Regions from separate parts of the Herminiimonas sp. NPDC097707 genome, predicted to be linked through region 1. Evidence: predicted binding sites of a transcription regulator. Region 1 holds the regulator's gene; the other holds the start of a gene.
The links. The regulator HrcA, encoded in region 1, represses chaperone genes, less so after heat shock. The targets are predictions, from matches to a motif close to TTAGCACTCNNNNNNNNNGAGTGCTAA.

Region 1 (7,343 bases):
CTCATTGGCGAGCACGGTCTGATCGATAGGATCCCAGTTCACGCTACCGGTTTTCTTGTAGATGATGCCTTTTTCCAGCATCTTCAGGAACATCCACTGGTTCCATTTGTAATATTCAGGCTTGCACGCCGTCATTTCGCGCGACCAGTCGATCGCCAGGCCCATCGACGCCATCTGCGTCTTCATATGCTCGATATTGGCGTAAGTCCATTGCGCCGGCGGTACATTGTTCGCCATCGCAGCGTTTTCCGCCGGCATGCCAAACGCGTCCCAGCCCATGGGCATGAGCACGTTGTAGCCGTTCATGCGCAGATAGCGGTACATCACGTCATTGATCGTGTAATTGCGCACATGGCCCATGTGCAGTTTGCCGGATGGGTAGGGCAGCATCGAGCAGGCGTAGAATTTCTTCTTGTCCTTGCCGTTCTTATCCTTGGCGTGTTCGACCGCCTTGTAAGCGTTGCTTGCCTGCCAATGGTCGTGCGCCGATTTTTCTACGTCGGCGGGGCTGTATTTATCTTGCATGACGGATGGAGCCAAAAGTGAGGGTGAATGTAGATACGAACCCGTGATTATACTGGTTCGCTCACCCGGATGGCGCGTCGGTGGCGGGGTAATGTCGACAGGAATCCTGCCGGAGTCAGGCTAACTTCAGTTCCAGCGCGGGATTTTCGCCGTAATCGGCATAGCGTTCGTTGATTCCTTCGATGCAGAAGGCGATATCTTCGAGAATATGCGGTGCGTTTTTGCGCAGGATGTCGGCGTGATCGACGACGATCAGCAATTTTTCATGCGGCTTCAGGCGGAACCGTGTCATACCGTCTTCGTCGCGCAGATAGCTGAGACAATCGACCCAGGCATCCATATTGCAGCCGTAGAAATCGGGGAAGCCGAATGCCGTTATGCATGCAGCATGGAAGTCATTCCAGTCGGCGATGGTTTCGCCATTCAAGTGTACGACGGGCATGATATCTACTTGTGTGCGGGCGGCACGTCGGTGACGAAGCCCAGTTTGGTCAAGCCATTGCCTTGCGCTGCCGCCATCACCTGCGCAATGACTTCATAGCGGGTACCCTTGTCGGCGCGCAGTTGCAATTGCGGTTGTGGCTGCTGTTTGGCGGCAATGGAAAATCTGCTCGTCAGTTCGTCCTGGGTGACGGCATCGTTGTTCCAGAAAATCGCACCTTCGCCATTGATGGAGAGCGAAATGGTGGTCGGCTCGGTCGGCGCCGGCGCCGATTGCGCACTCGGCAAATCGAGCTTGATTGCATGGGTAAACAACGGTGCGGTGATGATGAAGATCACCAGCAGCACCAGCATCACGTCCACCATGGGTGTGACGTTGATATCCGCCATCGGTGCAGGCTGTTTGTTGTCGCTGAATCCGCCGAATGCCATTTTTGCTCTCTTATTTTCCGACGCGCGTACCGGTCGTCAGGTAGGCGTGCAAATCGTGCGCAAATGCATCCAGTTCGGCCAGCGTGATGCGATTGACGCGCGTGAATGCGTTATAGGCCAGCACGGCCGGAATCGCCACTGCCAGACCGAGCGCCGTCATGATCAGGGCTTCGCCGACCGGGCCGGCAACCTTGTCGATTTGCACGGTGCCGGATGCGGAAACCGCCACCAGCGCATGGTAAATCCCCCACACGGTGCCGAACAGGCCGATGAAGGGTGCGGTGGAACCTACCGAGGCCAGCAGCGTCAGGCCGTTTTCGAGGCGGGACGAGACGCGATTGATTTCCTGACGCAGGGTGCGCGTAATCAATTCGCCTGGATCGGTATTGGCGTTGAGTGAATTGGCGTGCGGCTTGATGTTGGCGGCCTCGGCGCTTTGCGCGGCCAGCGGCGTATAGACGTTTTCGCTATCGGCCAGTCGGATGGCGGCGATGGCGTCAGGCAGCGTTGGCGCCTGCCAGAAATTTTCCAGCGCTGCGGCGCTGCGGCGGATGCGCCATGCGCTCCAGCCTTTGGACAGGATGTAATACCAGCTGAGTATCGACATGATCAACAGCGCATAAGCGACCGCGTGCGACACCGCATCGCCCTGCGCCCAGTAATGCGACAAACCCAATCCTTGCTCTGCGACTGTGGAGTTCATGTTTTCGATCTGGATAAGTCAGGTTGCGATTGATCGGTTGCCAGCCTGCGTCTAGCGCAAACCGAGCACATCCTGCATGTCGTACAAGCCGGTTTTCTTGTCGGCCAGGAAACGTGCCGCACGCAGGCTGCCGTGCGCATACGACACGCGGCTCGACGATTTGTGCGAAATTTCGATGCGTTCACCGTCGCCGGCAAACAATACCGTGTGGTCGCCGATGATGTCGCCGCCACGCACGGTGGCAAAGCCGATAGATGACGGATCGCGTGCACCGGTCACGCCTTCGCGCGCCCACACGGCAACATCGTTCAGTTCCTTACCCAGCGCACCGGCAATCACTTCGCCCATCTTGATCGCGGTGCCGGACGGTGCGTCGACCTTGTTGCGATGATGCGCTTCGATGATTTCGATGTCGTAGCCTTCGGAAAAATTCTTGGCGGCCATCTCCAGTAACTTCATCGTGACGTTGACGCCGACACTCATATTCGGTGCAAACATGATGGCGGTTTTTTCTGCAGCGGCGGCGATTGCTGCCTTGCCTGCTGCATCGAAGCCGGTGGTGCCTATGATCATCTTGATACCGTGCGCAGCGCAGTACTCAAGATGCTTCAGCGTTCCTTCCGGACGTGTAAAGTCGATCAGAAAGTCGGCATTTGCCAGGCCTTTGGCCAGATCGGATTCGATCAGTACGCCGGACGGTTTGCCCAGAAATGCGGCCGCGTCGATGCCGATCGCCGGCGATGCGGCGATATCCAGTGCGCCGGATAGCGTTGCATCGGCAGCATTCAGAATGGCCTCGATCAACATGTGACCCATGCGGCCGGATGCACCGGCGACTGCGATTTTCATTTGATTCATGCTTGAAAGACTCGGTAAAAAATGTTCTGTGAAAAATTCGCCTGGTAGCGAGTGCGGGAAACCTTACTTGCCGGCTTCCTTGGCCTTGTCGGAAATACGATCCAGATAATCTTTTTCAGTCGGCAAATCGCCGCCTTCAAAATGCGATACCAGCTTGTCCTTGAAGAAAACGGTCACGCGGCTGGTCGTGATCTCGCCGTTGCCCTTTTGCAGGCGGAAGGCATAATCCCAGCGGTCGGCGTGGAACAGGTCGTTCAGCAGGGGTGTGCCGAGCAGGAAAATCACCTGATCCTGCGTCATGCCTTCCTTCAACTGAGCGACCATTTCCTGCGAGACAAAATTGCCTTGCTGGATGTCCGGGCGGTAAGGACGGAAAATACCGAGGAAGCGATTGGTGCGTTTGGTTTGCACGCCGGTTGCGCCGCTCGTGGCGACCGGAGCGGCGACTGGCGTTTCAGTAGCAGCCGGCTCAGCGACTGCAGTGGAAGGCGTTGCGGCTGGCGGTGCCTCTGCTGCCACCGAGGCGGCGGAGATTGCTTGTTCTGCCTGAGTCGGGGCGGGCGTTGCTGCGATTGGTTTGGCCGGTTTAGCCTTCGCTGCGACTGGAGCCGCGTCGTCCATCAAGGGATTTTTCGATGCACAACCCGTGACGAGCGTTGCCAGTATTAAACAAAATGAACCAGTGACAGCTGAGGCACGATAAAAACGGGATGGCAACTTTTGCATAGGGAATCTCAAGGGATTGAGCAATTTTACGAAAACGCTATATGATAAGGCAGATATCCTTTAACTGAGCAAGAACATGACCAACAATCCATGCGAACTAAAAGCCAGCGGCCTGAAAGCCACGCTGCCGCGGCTGAAAATCCTTGATATTTTTCAGACTGCCGAAGTGCGCCATTTGAGTGCTGAAGATGTCTACAAGATGCTATTGGCGGACAATCTCGACGTCGGTCTGGCCACCGTATATCGCGTGCTGACCCAGTTTGAACAAGCCGGCTTGCTGCATCGCAATCACTTTGAAACCGGCAAGGCCGTTTTTGAACTCAACGAAGGCTCGCATCATGACCATCTGGTGTGCCTGACTTGCGGCAAGGTAGAAGAATTTTTCGATGCTGAAATCGAAAAGCGTCAGGAAAAAATTGCGCAGGAACGCGGATTTGAAATATCCGATCACGCTCTGGCGCTTTATGGTCATTGCAAGGATTGCCGGAAAATCAAATAAGAGCAGCGTGCATCGCATGGTAAAAAGCACGCCTCCGGCAAGGGACGCGTGCTTTTTTATATCCCGATCATGGCAAGGATGCTGCTTTAACCATGCGTATGGCTGAGTGCGTTCGACAGCAGCTTGGCGGTAATGTCGACAATCGGAATGACCCGCTCGTATGCCATGCGCGTGGGGCCGATCACGCCCAGCGTGCCGACCACCTTGCCGTTGACGGTGTACGGCGCCGTCACTATGCTCATCTGATCCATGGGCACCAGATTCGATTCGCCGCCGATGAAGATCTGTACGCCAGTCGCCTTGTTGGAGACGTCCAGCAATTGCATCAGACTGGTTTTCTGTTCAAACAGGTCGAACAGTTTGCGCAGCGAGACCATGTTCGAGGACAGATCGCTGACGCTGAGCAGATTGCGCTCGCCGGAAATCACCAAGTCGTCGCTATTGTCGTTCATCGCATCGCTGCCTGCTTCCACCGCAGCTTGCATCAGGCGCGTCATGTCGTCGCGCAAAGCCTTCAATTCGCCTTGCAAACGTATTCTTACATCGTCGAAACTCAGGCCGCCGTAATTCTGGTTGATGTAGTTCGCAGCCTGCACCAATTGCGCCGGCGAGTAATCGACATCGGTCAGCAAGAGCCGGTTCTGCACGTCGCCGCCCGGGCCGACGATGACCAGCAGTATGCGTTTTTCCGACAGCCGCAAGAAGTCGATTTGCTGGAACACCGATTCGCGCCGCGGCGTAATCACGATGCCGGCAAATTCGGATAGCGAGGACAGAATGCCTGCCGCATTGGCAATGATTTTGTGCTGGGAGCCGGTTTGCAGCGTGGCTTGCAGCTTGGATTCCAGCGCGCTTTCGTCTATCGCTTGTACGGTCAGCAGCGTATCGACAAATACGCGATAGCCGCGCGGCGTCGGCACGCGGCCGGCGGAAGTGTGCGGGCTGGCGACGAAGCCCATTTCTTCCAGGTCGGCCATGATGTTGCGTATCGTCGCCGGCGACAGATCTAGGCCGGAAATCTTGGAAAGCTCGCGCGAACCGACCGGCTGGCCGTCCGCTATATAGCGTTCGACCAGAGCTTTCAGCAGTGTTTGTGCGCGGTTATCGAGTTGCATGGTATGCGTATTGTAATGAGTGGCGGCGTCAGGCGGCAAGCTTGCAGCCTACACGATGTGAACCGTTTGCCGGCATTTACATGCGGGCGGCTGATATTCCTTGTCGCACATGGTCATGCTGCCATTATGCGCGTTTCAGCCATGCATCGAGTTCATGCAGTGTGGTAACGCTGGCGGCCGGCACGATATGTTCCGGCAGGGTGCGCTGAAAACGATTCATCCACACCGCTTGCAGACCGGCGTTTTGCGCACCCTGAATATCCAGCAGCGGATCGTCGCCGACATAGACCGCTTCGTGCGGGGCAATCGAGAGCGCGTCGCAGGCGGCGAGAAAAATCTCCGGATGTGGCTTGGCGCTGCCAAATTGATGGGCGGCGATCGAGTATTGAAAATGCCGGGAGATGCCGATGGCCGACAGATCGGCAAAACCGTTGGAAACCGAGCCCACCATAAAGCGCTCGTTCAGGCGCGCCAGTCCCGGCACCACATCGTCGAACGGAGTCACTGCATTGCGTGCCTCGGAAAATACGGCCATCGCCTGATCGACCAGTTCATGGTTTTCACTGCTCAGGCGGCAAGCGTGCGTCAGGGCGGCATGGCGCAGGGCCCATACATTGAATTGATATTGCGGATCGGTAGGCAACAATTCCATGCGTAGCTCGCGCAATTCCGCATTGCTGAAACGCCGGGTTACGCCGGGAATGTGCAGTGCCAGCCAGTCGTACAGCACAGCCTCGGCCTTGAGCAGCGTCGGCGCCAGTGGCCACAGCGTGTCGTCCAGATCGAAGAGGACGGCTTTGATGGGGGAAGGATAGGCAGGGGTGGGCATAAAGGAAATATAAGGCGGACAAAATTATTCGCGCGGATGCTGCATCGCATAGTGCAAGAGAAAGAGGAATTATGGTCTAATCTGCAGCATGTTGCCGACCTCACACTCCTACACCGCCTCGTCTTTTCAAACCATCGCGATTTTTGCCAAGCAAAAACCCAGCGAGACTGTGCATTCAGTGGACGATATTACCCAGTCATTGACGCAGATAGCCGAAGCGCTGGCCAAGACGGGGCGCCGCGTGGTGTTCGGTTCGCAAACTGCCGAGCGCTTTAGTCTCGGCAGCTATGAAGCGCTGGATCTGGCGCAGATCGGCGAACTGGCCGATGTAGCGATCATCGTCGGCGGCGACGGCACCATGCTCGGCATTGCACGTCAGTTGGCACCACACAAGATACCGTTGATCGGCATCAATCAGGGGCGGCTCGGTTTCATGACCGATATCTCGCTGGAAGACATGATGCCGGTGCTGCAGGATATGCTCAACGGCAAGGTCTCTTCCGAAAAGCGCAGCCTGCTGCAGGGCACGCTGACGCGTAACGGCGCTGTCATGCATCACACGCTGGCTTTCAACGATGTCGTATTGTCGCGCGGCTCGGGTTCAGGCATGGTCGAATTGTGTGTGCACGTCGACGGCCACTTCATGTACAACCAGCGTTCGGACGGCTTGATCGTTGCTACGCCTACCGGTTCTACGGCGTACTCTCTCTCTGCTGGCGGTCCTTTGCTGCATCCCAGCCTGTCGGGCATCGTGCTGGTGCCGATTGCGCCGCATGCCTTGTCGAATCGCCCTATCGTGGTGCCGGATGCAAGTGAAATCGTGATCGAAGTGGTAGGCGGGCGCGATAGCAACGTCAACTTCGATATGCAATCGGTGGCGCGTCTGCTGCACGGCGATCGCATTATCGTCAAAAGATCCGACCATGCGGTTACCTTTCTGCATCCCGAGGGCTGGAGTTATTACGATACGTTGCGCGAAAAACTGCACTGGAACGAATATCCATCGGTGCAGGGCCGGTTAAAATAAGGCTGCCGATTGAGTATGCCGGGGCGTATGCGCCGATTTAATTGAATACTCTGATGTGCCGCTCGCTGCTGTGCCGGGCCATGCAGCACAGCCGAACCAACGGGAAGATTCCAACCACATGCTGCGCACGCTTTCCATTCGCGATTTCGTGATCGTCGATGCCATCGAACTTGAATTTTCATCCGGCT
Region 2 (7,343 bases), 250 kb from region 1:
GACAGTACATCCAGTGCAAACGCATCATCATCCCTGGCGATATCGCGCAGAGCCGGCACCTTGAAGGCCAGCACGACGTAGGGATTTTCTGCTGGCGCCTTGACGGTCACCCGTTTGATGCCCAACTGCGGCGGTTCATTCTGCGGCCGTGTACGCGTCAATGTTTTCTGCGGATAGCGACCGAAATATTTTTCGGCCAGCGCGTGCACCTGCCTGGCATTGACATCGCCGGAGACCACCATCGTCGCATTGTTCGGCGCGTACCAGGCGTCATGCCAGGCCTTCACATCGTCTACGGTCATGTGCTGCAAATCGTCCATCCAGCCGATGACCGGATTGCGATACGGATGCGCAGCATAGGCTGTCGCCGCCAATGCTTCCTGCACCATCGCAATCGGCTGATCGTCGGTACGCAAACGGCGCTCTTCCATGATGACGCGAATTTCCTTGGCAAATTCCGCCTTGTTGAATTGCAGATTGACCATGCGATCGGCCTCCAGCGCCATCACCGCTTCCAGTTTCGATTTTTCGATTTGCTGGAAATAGGCGGTGTAATCCCTGCTGGTAAATGCGTTTTCACGCCCGCCCAACTGGGCGACGCGCTTGCTGAATTCGCCCGGCTTCAGCTTTTTCGTCCCCTTGAACATCATGTGTTCCAGTGCATGCGCCGTTCCGGTAGTACCGTTGCGCTCATCCACCGAGCCGGTTCGATACCAGATCATGTGCGCCACCGTCGGTGCGCGATGATCTTCGTTGACGATAATCTTCATGCCGTTTTTCAGCGTGAATTCCTCAGTTTGCGCCGCGCCGGCGAAGGTCGGGGCCAAAATTATGGCTGCTGCCATCAGCATTGTTCTGATACTCAATTTCATGACCTTCGCTCTGATAGAATACGTCGATTGTATCCGCTCGCCTGCAACATACCGGCAAGCGCCTGTGACCGCTGTTCTGACCCCATTCCCGATGTTTAGTTTCTTCAAGAAAAAAACGCAAGAACCTGCCCCTCTGGCGACGTCGCCTGCGACGCCCGCTCCCGCACCGGAAATACCGGTCGTTTCTGCTCCGCAGGAGACGCAAACGGAAATCGTTGCTGCCGTCACGCCAGCCGAGCAAAAGCAATCGTGGATGGCGCGACTGAAGGTCGGACTTTCCAAAACATCATCCAATCTGACGACCTTGTTCGTCGGCGCAAAAATTGACGAGGATCTGTACGAAGAGCTGGAATCGGCACTGCTGATGTCCGATGCCGGCGTCGATGCCACGCAATTCCTGCTCAACGAATTGAAACGCAAGGTCAAAAATGAAAAACTGACCGAGGCTGCACAGGTCAAAACCGCATTGCGCAGCCTGCTGCTTGAGATGCTGACGCCTCTGCAAAAACCGCTGGTACTTGGACAGCACCAGCCGCTGGTGATGATGATCACCGGCGTCAACGGCGCCGGCAAAACCACCACCATAGGCAAGCTCGCCAAGCATTTGCAGGCGCACCATCAATCTGTTTTGCTGGCCGCCGGCGACACCTTCCGCGCCGCTGCACGCGAGCAGCTGACGGTGTGGGGAGAGCGCAATAACGTCACGGTGATTGCACAGGAATCGGGCGATCCAGCCGCCGTTGCCTTCGATGCCGTCCATTCGGCGCAGGCACGCGGCACCAATGTCGTGATGGTCGATACCGCCGGGCGCCTGCCTACGCAATTGCATTTGATGGAAGAACTGAAGAAAATCAAACGCGTGATTGCCAAGGGCATGTCGTCCGCACCGCATGAAATTTTGTTGATCATAGACGGCAACACGGGACAAAATGCGCTCACGCAAGTCAAGGCTTTCGATGACGCATTGGGTCTGACCGGGCTGGTCGTGACCAAACTCGACGGCACTGCGAAAGGCGGCGTCCTGGCCGCAATCGCGCGCGCGCGGCCGATCCCGGTCTACTTCATCGGCGTCGGCGAGCAGATCGAAGATCTGCAGCCGTTCAATGCACAGGAATTTGTTGAAGCACTATTGGGTTAATCGATATCGATGATTGAATTTCGCCAGGTTTCGAAAAAGTACGCACAGAACGTCACTGCACTGTCCGACATTACGCTATCGGTCGACAAGGGCGAACTGGTATTTCTGGCTGGCCCTTCCGGCGCCGGCAAATCCACACTGCTGAAAATGATTGCCGCGATAGAAAGACCGAGCGCAGGTACGGTCATTGTCAGCGGCCATGATATTGGCCGCATCAAAAATTCCGGCCTGCCCTATTTACGGCGCAATCTCGGCTTGATTTTCCAGCAGCAGCGTCTGCTGTCGGATCGCAGCGTATTGGCAAACGTCATGCTGCCGCTGATCGTCTGCGGCGCCGCGCGCTCCGATGCCGAACGGCGCGCACGTGCAGCACTGGACAAGGTCGGCCTGCTCGACAAGGCCGCATCTGCACCGCAAACGCTATCCGGCGGCGAACAGCAACGGGTATCGATAGCGCGCGCCATCGTCAATCGCCCGCAAATCATCCTGGCCGACGAACCTACCGCCAATCTGGACCGTGAAAGTGCCAACAAGGTGCTCGATGCACTGAAAGCCTTTCACGCGGTTGGCGTGACCTGCCTCATTTCCACTCATGACGAACAATTCCTCGATACGGCAACCCGCGTGATTTATCTCGATCATGGCAAGATCATCGAAAGCTGGCGCAGAACCACTCCACAGGTGCCGGCATGAATAGCTGGTTCAGACAGCATCGCTTCGCGCTGGGCGATGCATTTCGCCATCTGTTCAAGACGCCTGGCAACTTCCTGTTGAACGTGCTGGTGGTATCGATTGCGCTGGCCCTGCCGTTTGCAGGTCTGACCCTGCTGGAAAACGTCCGGCCTGTTTCAGAGCAACTGGCGGTGGAGCCGGAAATCAGCGTCTTCATGCAAATGGATGCATCGCGCGAACGCGCAACGGCCCTCGCGCCGGAAATCAGGCGCATCGCACAGGAAGCCAAACATCCGGTCAAACTGGAATTCATCCCGCGCGAAAAAGCGCTGAATACGCTGAAAGATAAAACCGGCCTCGAAGACGCCATCGCCACTCTCGGGAGCAACCCCCTGCCGGATGCTTATGTCGTCAAAATGACCGGTTTCCAGAACGACGGTGACGCCGGAAAAATAAAGACCATTACCGGAAAATTGCAGGCATTGAATGGGGTCGAATATGTACAGATCGATTCCGCCTGGGTTGAACGTCTGGCGGCATTATTGCAAGTGATGCGTCTGATTCTGCTCTTCCTCGGTGCAACTCTGGGCGTGGTCGTGGTTGCCGTAGTGTTCAATACGATACGATTGCAAGTCATGACGCAACGCGAAGAAATCGAAGTCTCGCGTCTGGTCGGTGCCACCGATGCGTTCATATGCCGGCCTTTTTATTACACCGGCGCATTACTTGGACTGATTGCAGGCGCGGTCGCGCTGCTCGCCGTCGCCGTCGCCTTGAACCCGCTCAACACCGCCATCGCCGACTTCGCTCGCCTCTATGCATCCGAATTCCGGCTGATGCCGCTGAATACCGGTACAACGCTGCTCATGCTCGCTGCCAGTGCTTTCCTCGGCCTGCTCGGAGCATTGCTATCGGTACAACGCCATTTGGCTCGCCTTGCATAAGAACGGCAACTGGCTTGTTGCCTTGCGGAATTGAATTTTTTATTTAATGTAAGCACGCACTAGCGGAAAATCGTTGAAAAATCATCAATAACGGCACGGTTCTTTCTACGCTGCCGCATAGCTGGCTCAAGAAATTCACAAATCTTTACCTGAAAAGTTGGCTGCCGGACGCAACTTCAGGCACGAATCAGGCTCTAAATCCCTGAAGCAAGTACAATTATTATTTAAAATGCAATAGTGTATGGCTATGATCTTGGTATAAAACCCTCATTAGCACTCATTCCAGGAGAGTGCTAAGATAGGTGGTGTAAACGATTTAGAACGCAAGCAATTCGATTCTGGATAAAAGCAAGGAGAACGCATGAAAGCCACATCTGCATCAACCGCAATGATTTCACCAAGCAACATAATGTCCTTGGGATTTTCTGGCGCGCTGGGCAATATTGACGCTTACATCTCGGCAGTCAATCGTCTGCCTATGCTGACACACGAAGAAGAAATATCATTGGCAAAACGCCTGCGCGACGACAATGATCTGGCCGCAGCGCAAAAGCTCGTCCTGTCCCATTTGCGTCTGGTCGTATCGATTGCGCGTGGTTACTTGGGTTATGGCTTGCCTCACGCAGATTTGATTCAGGAAGGCAATATCGGCTTGATGAAAGCCGTCAAACGCTTCGATCCGGATCAAGGCGTACGTCTGGTGTCGTATTCGATGCACTGGATCAAGGCTGAAATGCATGAATACATTTTGAAAAACTGGCGCCTGGTGAAAGTGGCGACGACGAAAGCGCAACGCAAATTGTTCTTCAATCTGCGCAGCCACAAAACAGGCCTGGATGCCATGACGCCCGATCAAGTCGAAGCACTGGCGAAAACCCTGAACGTCAAACGCGAAGAAGTCATCGAGATGGAAACGCGTTTGTCCGGCCGGGATATCGCGCTGGAAGCGCCGACCGACGATGAAGACGACAAGTTTGCACCAATCGCCTACCTATCGTCCGATTTGCAGGAGCCAACCAGGGTTCTGGAATCGCAGCGCTACGATCGCCTGCAAACCGAAGGCTTGTCGAGTGCACTGGGGAAACTCGATCCACGCTCACGCCGCATTGTGGAAGCACGCTGGCTGGCGAACGACGATGGTTCCGGTGCCACCTTGCACGAACTGGCAAGTGAATTCGGCGTTTCAGCCGAGCGCATCCGTCAGATCGAAACCGTGGCATTGAAGAAGATGAAAGGTTCGCTGGCTGCTTTCGCATGATCCAGCAGCAATGAACAAAAAAGGCGCTCAATCGAGCGCCTTTTTTTATGCTTGCATGCTTACTCGGCCAGCAGGATTTTCACATCATGCACGATCGGTTCCGTGCCCTGTCCGTGTCGAATGAACAAACGTATCCGGCCTTGCGTATCGAACACATAACTGCCTGCCGTATGGTCGATGGTATAGCTGCCCGGCGTTTTACCCGGCACTTTCTGATAAAACACCTTGAATTCCTTGGCGGTTTTTTCAGTCTCTGCCAGATCGCCGCGCAAACCGAGGAAACGCGGATCGAAGGCAGGCACATACTGCTTCAGCAATTCTGCCGTATCGCGTTCCGGGTCCACCGTGACAAACAGAACCTGCACCTTGTCGGCATCCGGTCCCAGCGCCGTCATGACATTAGCCATTTCCAGCATGGTGGTCGGGCATACATCGGGGCATTGCGTAAAACCAAAAAACACAACGACTGCCTTGCCCTTGAAATCCGCCAGAGTACGCAGCCTGCCATTATGGTCGGGCAAGGAAAAATCCTTGCCGTAGGCCAGTCCGGTTACATCGGTATTGGTGAAAGCAACTGGCGCCTTGCCGCTGCAGGCGCTTAAGCCCAGTACGACAACGCACATGGTCAGCAGGAAACGTAAACGCATTTTTTTCAAAACCTCAAATAGTGATCGACCAGCAAGGCGGCAAACAACAGCGACAGGTAGACAATCGAATAGGTAAACATCTTGCGCGCGATCATGTCCGTGTAGTGGCGATACACCTGCCACGCGTACCACATGAAAATGATATCGAGCACCGCTGCCGCGACCAGGTAGATCAGGCCACTCATGCCAACGGCAAACGGCAGCATCGTGGTGGCGACCAGCGCAATCGTGTACAGCCAGATATGGAATTGCGTGAAGGCCGTGCCATGCGTGATCGGCAGCATCGGCAAACCGGACTTTGCATATTCATCACGGCGATACAATGCCAGCGCCCAGAAATGCGGAGGAGTCCAGATGAAGATGATCAAAACCAGGATCCATGCCTGCATAGGCAAATCGTTTGCCACCGCAGCCCAGCCCAGAGCCGGCGGCATCGCACCGGACAAACCGCCAATCACGATGTTTTGCGGTGTGGCGGGTTTCAGAATGATGGTGTAAATCACCGCATAACCGACAAAGGTGGCAAAGGTCAGCCACATCGTCAGCGGATTGACGAAGTTGTACAGCACCCACATGCCGGCGCCGCCGATCACGCCGGAAAACACCAGCGTCTGCGGTACGGTAATTTCACCTTGCGCCATCGGACGTCGTGCCGTGCGTGCCATGCGTGAATCTATTTCGCGTTCGACCAGGCAATTGATCGCAAATGCAGCGCCGGCAAGCAGCCAGATGCCAGCTGTGGCAGCGATGACGATTTTCCAGTCCGGCAAGTCCGGGGTTGCCAGAAACATGCCGATCACGGCGCAAAAAACTGCCAGCTGCGTCACACGCGGCTTGGTCAGTGCCCAGTATTGGGCGATGCGATTGGAAGAGACTATCAAGGTTGTCATGCTTTATCTTTTGATGCTGCCGATGAGCGCAAATCAATCTGATAGGGCTCACGATTTTGCCCGCTTGGGCTCGGGATTCTAGCTTTGTAGTTTAACATGACCAGCAGCAGCACAAGTAAAGCCGCGCAACCATTATGCGCAACAGCAAGTGCGAGCGGCCACTTCAATGAAACGGTGGCAATACCGATCACGATTTGCAAGACCAGCGCAGCCAGCACACCGCGTGCCGTGGTGCGCAAACCAGGAATCGACAAGGCTTTCCATGCTGTCCAGCCGAGCACCGCCACCACCACGAGCGCAAACATTCTGTGCGTCCAGTGAATCGCCGTCAGCGCGTCGAAGGGAAGATAATCGCCGCCAGCAGTCTTGCCGAGCTCACGCCACAACGTGAAACCATGTTCAAAATCCATCTGCGGCACCAGCGCACCATGACAGAGCGGAAAATCGCTGCAAGCCAACGCGGCATAATTGGTGCTGACCCAGCCACCCAGCGCGATCTGCACGCTCAACAACACCAATGCAATCAGAGCCGGCCTACGCAAGGTCAACGCGCGCGCATCGACGAATGGATGATCCTTCTGCCGCGCGCCCACCCAGGTCAGCATGCCGAGCAAAGCCATGCCGAGCAAAAGATGTATCGTGACAATAATAGGCTGCAGCTTCATGGTCACGGTCCAGGCACCGAACGCGCCTTGCACACAGACAAAGAACAGCAGCAGCATCGGGTAACGCGGCGAAAAACGCGTGAGCGTACGGCCGCTTTGCAACCAGAAGCGCCATGCAATCACCACAATGGCGATGATCAGTACGCCTATGCCCATCGCAAGATAGCGATGAATCATTTCGACCCAGGCTTTCATGACAGTCACAGGGCCGTCCGGCATCAGAGCTTCGGCAGCACGTATATGCTCCAGCGCCTGCA

Region 2: rpoH (RNA polymerase sigma factor RpoH) is a predicted target of HrcA. The motif match lies at 3,897-3,923, and genes of this name have one in related genera.

What each region holds. Positions count from the first base shown of each region.
Region 1 covers NZ_JBIWCI010000001.1:1,783,741-1,791,083, reverse strand. The annotation lists gene leuS (leucine--tRNA ligase) at 1-525, opposite strand, end outside; gene ACIQW9_RS08665 (barstar family protein) at 641-967, opposite strand; gene ACIQW9_RS08660 (ExbD/TolR family protein) at 973-1,398, opposite strand; gene ACIQW9_RS08655 (MotA/TolQ/ExbB proton channel family protein) at 1,409-2,101, opposite strand; gene dapB (4-hydroxy-tetrahydrodipicolinate reductase) at 2,153-2,959, opposite strand; gene ACIQW9_RS08645 (outer membrane protein assembly factor BamE) at 3,023-3,580, opposite strand; gene fur (ferric iron uptake transcriptional regulator) at 3,762-4,184, shown strand; gene hrcA (heat-inducible transcriptional repressor HrcA) at 4,271-5,299, opposite strand; gene ACIQW9_RS08630 (HAD family hydrolase) at 5,424-6,128, opposite strand; gene ACIQW9_RS08625 (NAD kinase) at 6,217-7,155, shown strand; gene recN (DNA repair protein RecN) at 7,274-7,343, shown strand, end outside.
Region 2 covers NZ_JBIWCI010000001.1:2,029,002-2,036,344, forward strand. The annotation lists gene ACIQW9_RS09780 (M16 family metallopeptidase) at 1-872, opposite strand, end outside; gene ftsY (signal recognition particle-docking protein FtsY) at 964-2,010, shown strand; gene ACIQW9_RS09790 (cell division ATP-binding protein FtsE) at 2,020-2,703, shown strand; gene ftsX (permease-like cell division protein FtsX) at 2,700-3,626, shown strand; gene rpoH (RNA polymerase sigma factor RpoH) at 3,988-4,884, shown strand; gene ACIQW9_RS09805 (SCO family protein) at 4,944-5,531, opposite strand; gene cyoE (heme o synthase) at 5,537-6,421, opposite strand; gene ACIQW9_RS09815 (heme A synthase) at 6,418-7,343, opposite strand, start outside.